Regions from separate parts of the Chryseobacterium sp. W4I1 genome, predicted to be linked through region 1. Evidence: riboswitches for the same ligand, from Rfam matches in the RefSeq annotation. Region 1 holds a riboswitch; the other holds the start of a gene.
What was found. A riboswitch is a leader RNA that binds a small molecule or an ion and turns the genes downstream of it on or off. The one in region 1 is predicted to bind cobalamin.
Positions count from the first base shown of each region.

Region 2: it holds a riboswitch for cobalamin, as region 1 does, so the genes downstream of both, metE (5-methyltetrahydropteroyltriglutamate--homocysteine S-methyltransferase) here and QF044_RS12295 (acyl-CoA thioesterase) in region 1, are expected to answer to the same signal.

Region 1 is NZ_JAUSXQ010000001.1:2,655,364-2,658,508, forward strand. It holds gene QF044_RS12285 (ATP-binding cassette domain-containing protein) at 61-723, shown strand; gene QF044_RS12290 (hypothetical protein) at 871-1,668, shown strand; cobalamin riboswitch at 1,721-1,901, shown strand; gene QF044_RS12295 (acyl-CoA thioesterase) at 2,017-2,400, shown strand; gene QF044_RS12300 (HD family hydrolase) at 2,550-3,140, opposite strand.
Region 2 is NZ_JAUSXQ010000001.1:1,998,873-2,002,017, forward strand. It holds gene QF044_RS09305 (Lrp/AsnC family transcriptional regulator) at 1-99, opposite strand, end outside; gene QF044_RS09310 (hypothetical protein) at 205-327, shown strand; gene QF044_RS09315 (Lrp/AsnC family transcriptional regulator) at 725-1,186, opposite strand; cobalamin riboswitch at 1,341-1,524, shown strand; gene metE (5-methyltetrahydropteroyltriglutamate--homocysteine S-methyltransferase) at 1,748-3,145, shown strand, end outside.

The DNA.
Region 1 (3,145 bases):
ACTTTTGTGGGCTCTTACTGTATCATTCAGCTTAATTATTAAAATCATTACCAGACTCCTATGAACAGGCTTCACATTGACAGTATCACCAAATCTTTCAGCGGGAGAAAAATCCTGCAGGATGTCTATTTAAGCTGTGAAACCGGAAAAATTGCCGGAATCTTAGGTCCGTCTGGCGGCGGAAAATCTACTTTATTAGAGATTATCTTTGGCACCGTAAAAGGGGACACTCAATTTATCAAGTTTAATGATACCATTCTTAAAAATATTTCTGACAGAAAAAATAAAATAGCATACTTACCGCAGCGGTCTTCGTTTCTTCCAAAAGAATGTAAGATCAGAGAGCTTATCTCCTTATTCTGTACCAAAGAAAATGAAGAAAAGCTGTACAGTCTAAAGATGATAATTCCTTTTTTAGATGAAACGGTAAGAAACCTATCGGGTGGTGAAAAAAAGATGGTTGAAACACTTATCATCACTTATTCTGACTCAGATTTCATTTTACTGGACGAGCCTTTCAGTGGTGTTTCACCTAAATCCGTTGACGAATTAGAAATAATTATTAAAAGCCAGACGCCATACAAAGGAATTGTCATTACAGATCATAATTATATAACCATTTTAAATATGGCTGACGATATGTATCTTCTCGCTGATACGCATTTAAGGAAGATAAAGGATATTAAAGAACTACAGCAATTTAAATATCTCCCTAAATCATAATTTGTTTTAGAAGAAATCAACATCGAACTCTTACAGGAGATTTTATACATATTCGGAGAATATAATAATTTAAGCAAATACAATAAGAATTTACCAATCAAAAAAGCATTTAATTTATATATTTGAGCGATCAAAAAATTTCAGAGCATGATTTCCATAAATAGAGCATTGTACTTATCCGCTTTCAGCCTTTTTTCCTTGGCATTTGTAAAAGGGCAGAATAAAGTTCCTTTCGGTGTGGTAAAGGCTGAAGAAGGCTACGCCAACGTACGGGTCCATAAGGATGACTATAGAAAAATCGTGGATAAGATCCGGATGCGAAAAGGTGATGTATTTGTTTATGTAAAACCTGCTCCGGGAGAAACGGAATGGATCTGGATAAAATATCCTGAAAAACAGGATGAAGAAAAACCTTTTGTAAGGTATGAAAATCTTGTGAAGGAAGGCATGGTGAATAAAGAACGGATTGCTTTCATCGATCAGCTCCCTCAGTTTACTCCTTCTAAATCTAAGAATGGAAAATCACTTATTTTTACAGATAACAGTAATCCTAAAATTCCTACCTCCCAAAGAACCAAAGTGGTAATCGATGTTTATCCTTCTAACGCCGGCTATAGAAAGCAGGAAAAAGATGCAGACGGAAAAATTCTTACTATTGATAAGATAAAACCATGGGGAATTAAAGATGTACTTCCTGAAGGGATGACCGAGATCAAATCGATCCGAGTGCAGCAGCCCGGAAGAGGTTCTGTTTTTGTAAGGGAAGCTATTAAGAATATGTTCCAGCCTACGATGGACTTCAATAATGTGGGAGTGACTGCTCTTGACAATGACCATATTTATCTTTATATGATCAACGGTTCGGGTGAGAACAGATATGTCACACTTTGGGCTATCAAGGAAGGAAGGGTCATGAGCCAGATTATTTACAATAGTCCGGAATAATTACTGTATTTCTCTGTAATATTCTTATTTTTGCACTGAAAAAGTTTAACGCTTATTCATCACAGAAACTGGTTCTGCTTAACGCAGATTAAAAGGGAACCGTGTGAAAATCACGGACTGTCGCGCAACTGTAAGTAACTGAAGTCTTTATCAAAGGATCCACTGTGCAGGGCACGGGAAGGAGGTAAAAGATGTTACAAGTCAGGAGACCTGCCTATTTCTTTAAACAAGAAACTTTCGCGATTTGAAGTTTATTGATCTGATGGACTGCTTCAGGAATTTCTATGGTTCCTGTCATTGTTCTGTTATTTTAATAATATTTCATTTCGCATTAATTAATAATGAAATATGACTACAGAAGAAAGAATTGCAGCATCCGAAACCAGAATTTTTAAAGCGGTTTTCCCCAATACAACGAATCACTATGACACTCTTTTCGGAGGTACTGCCATGCAGCTGATGGATGAAGTCGCTTTTATCACGGCAACCCGTTTTGCAAGAAAAAGAGTAGTAACCGTAAGCAGCGATAAGATCGATTTTAAAAAACCGATTCCTGCAGGAACGATTGTAGAACTGATTGGAAAGGTTTCCCATGTCGGAAAAACCAGTATGAAAGTAAATGTAGAGATTTTTACAGAGCAGATGTACTCTTACGAAAGGGAAAGAGCCATTGTGGGTGATTTTACTTTTGTGGCTATCGACGAAACTAAGAAACCTATTATGATTCTATAGATATAAGAGTTTCAGGCGGCCAAAGGCCGCCCGAAACTCTTATACCTTAATAAAAAATTAGTATTCTAAAGATTTGTATTACTTTGTTATGTGAAAGCTTTTTAAAATGGAACAGCAATTTAAAAAGCTTTTGCCTTTCATATGATAAATTACCTTACCACTTTTTCAGTCTCAAGACTGCTTTTCAACAACATTTCAAAAGCCTCTCCCATTTCATCTGATGCCCTTGTAATAGCATTTTCAAGCATATTTCTGATTTGCTTTTCAGTAACACCGGCTTCTGTCCAGCTTTTTCCGGACGTATGAGAATTCAGGATAAACGGCATGATGCGGTCAATGGAACAGGCAAAAATAGCATCGGGAGTTTTTTCTTCCTCAAATTCAAGCCACAGTTCAAAAAATTCTGTACGCAAAGGTTCATCGAGGATTCCAAAGATCTTTTGGGCTGAAATTTTTTCTCTTTCAAATTTTCCTACCATTGCTTTTTCATCAAAAAGGAAGGTGTCTCCGGCTTCAATTTCTACAAGGTCATGGATGGAAAGCATTCGTATCACCCTCAAAAGATCAATATCTGCACGGTTCTTGGCGTATGGATATAGGATCTGTGCCAGGATAATGATCTGCCACGAATGCTCAGCCGTGTTTTCCCTTCTGGAATCATCGAAATTGTAATTTCTTCTTTCTACGTTTTTCAGGGCATCTACGGCCAGGATAAAATCGATTTCCTTCTGTATCTTCATTTCTT
Region 2 (3,145 bases), 660 kb from region 1:
AAGGGAAATCATTCTCCCGAGCTCAGCATAACTAAGCCGTGCATTTTCAGTTAGCAATTGCAAAATTTTATGATCAATTTTATCTAAAACTATTTTCATTGTATTATTCAATTAAATCAGCTGAATTCATTAAAATTACAAAATTAAGCCATTAAATTCGCTTTAAAATAAAAATAATTAACAGGAAATTTGTCATAAAAAAATATGACTACAATTGAATTTGCAGACCACGGAAGTACACCATTTGAAAAGCTGATCGGGCATAATATTCATATCCTGAAAAAATGGAACAGTCTTGAAAAATTTTTTTCGAGAATACAGGTTTAGACTCTAATTTACTGGAACAGGTCCGCAGGACACTTGCATTTGGAAACGGCTGTGAATACTGCATGGTAAAAGGCGGAAAAGCGGAAATCAGCACTTCTGATCTAAAAATATCCGTGGCTGTGGGCTTCGCAGAACTTTTTTGTAAAGATCACCGTTCCATACTTAAAGCACATTTCGATATGTTGAGGGATTTTTTTTCTGAAAAGGAAATTTAAGAGCTGTGCACGTTTATAAGTTTTATCACTGCCTCTCAGAAATTAGGAAAGATCTTTAATCTGACAGAAGAATATCAAAAAGATGCAGTGGTAGGTATGGACCAATTGGCTTTATTAAAAGACCGGAATTAATGAGTTAACATTACAACAACAGTATCCGATTGGTTACTGTTGTTTATTTTCTAGATACTCACTCCATGAATATTTTTCACTTCCGCCATCACAAAAGTGCTGTGTGTGCTTCCTATGGAATCTACTGAGCCCAGCTTATTAAATACAAAATCCTGGTAATGCTTCATATCCCGGACCTGAACTTTGAGCAGAAAATCAAAATCACCTGAGATATTATAGCATTCAGCAACCTCATCGATCTGTAGAATATCTTCCACAAACTGATTTCCCACAGCACGGTCATGGATCTTAAGCTTGATCTGGCAAAAGACAGTAAAACCACGGTTCAGTTTTTCAGCGTCCAGAACAGCTGCATAATGTTTGATATACCCATCCTGCTCCAGCCTTTTCATCCGTTCAAAAACAGGTGATGCTGAAAGGTTAATTTCTTTAGCAAGCTCCTTAACAGTCAGTTTAGCATTTTTTTGCAGGATTCTCAGCAGCTGAAGATCCTTTTCATCCAGTCTTTCCACAGAATAATATTCTTTTTTAAATTGTATTTTTCAAAGATACAGAACAATTAACTTTAAATAATCTAATAAACAAAATAATATCCTTATTTATTTAATATAAACCAATCAATTCACTTAAATTAATATCTTTAGTCAAGATTTTGCTCTTCAACATACTTCATCAAACGGAAAAGGTTTTACTCAACGTAGATTAATAGGGAATCGTGTGAAAATCACGAGCTGTCGCGCAACTGTAAGTAACCACCTAAGGTTTTTGTCCGTTATATCCACTGCGAAAGCGGGAAGGATGACAAAAACTGTTACAAGCCAGGAGACCTGCCTGTTCCGGATTGACAATGCTTTCGCGGTCTGAAGCTTTGGGTCATACAGATGATACTTTTGAACGTAATGGGTCGTTTAATTTTAAACTGATTAAACAATTATTCTGATCCATCTCATAATTAATGGGATAAGTACGTCCATACCGTATCTGCTCTATTCCTCAGCATTTCTTTCTCCGACAGCATTATGAAGCGTTCAAAAGAGCTTTACCATTATTGTTTAATTTAAAATTTAAAAGAAATGCAAACGCACATCCTTGGCTATCCGCGCATTGGTAGCAAAAGAGAACTCAAAAAAGCCTGCGAGCAGTATTGGTCGGGCAAAACATCATTAACTGAATTACTGAAAGTTGGTAACACCATCAGCCAGCAAAACTGGAAACTGCAGCAGGAAGCGGGGATTGATCTTATTCCCTGCAACGATTTTTCGTTTTATGATCAGGTATTGGATATGATCCTGACATTGGGAGCCATCCCTGAACGTTATCTGGAAATTGCCTCTCAAAAAGCTGAACTTGATCTTTATTTTGCCATGGCCAGAGGCTATCAGAAAGACGGGCTGGACATTACAGCAATGGAAATGACGAAATGGTTTGATACAAATTACCATTACATTGTCCCTGAATTCCAGAAGAACCAGCAGTTCAGCTTATTTTCCCAAAAGATCATCAATGAATTCATTAGTGCAAAACAAGCCGGAGTGAATGCAAAACCGGTAATTATTGGTCCCCTTACCTATCTTTTACTTGGAAAAGAAAAAGAGGAAGGATTTGATAAACTGGACCTGATCGGGAATCTGCTTCCGGTATATATTGAAATTTTAAAAGATCTCCAAAGCCATGGTGCAGAATGGATACAGTTTGACGAGCCATTTTTAGGATTAGATCTCAGCAAAAAGGCAAAAGAAACTTATCAATCCGTTTATAAGGAACTCAGAAGAGAATTTCCAGATCTTAAATTTATTATTGCCACTTATTTTGAAGGTTTAAAAGACAATCTCTCGCTGGCTACTTCCCTTCCAGCCGATGTTTTGCATATTGATCTGGTAAGATGTCCGGAACAGCTGGATGAAATTTTGAATATTATTCCCCAAACACTGAGTCTTTCTCTAGGAATCGTAGACGGAAGAAACATCTGGAAAAATGATTTTGAAAAATCATTGAACTTCATTGAGAAAGCAGTCAATGCTATCGGTTCTGAAAGGGTTTTCATTGCCCCTTCATGTTCCCTGCTTCACTCCCCTTTTGATCTGGATTCAGAGAAGAATGAAGAGATCCTTTCTCCTGATATCAAGCAATGGATGGCGTTTGCCAAACAAAAGGTCTACGAAATTGTTTCTTTAAAAAAGCTGGCCTCTGGAAATGCAAATTATCCGGCTTTACAACAATTCGCTGAAAATAAAAAAGCGGTTGATACCCGGAAAACTTCACCGTTGATCCACAACCAACAGGTAAAAGACCGGGTAGATTTGACAACTGATGATGATGCACAAAGGAATAGCCCCTTCAGCAGAAGAAAAGAAGATCAGCAGAAAGTTCTGCAGCTCCCACTATTCCCGACTACAACCATCGGTTCTTTTCCACAGACTCAGGAAGTGAGAGCCTGGAGATCAAAATTCAAGAAAGGGGAACTTACCGCT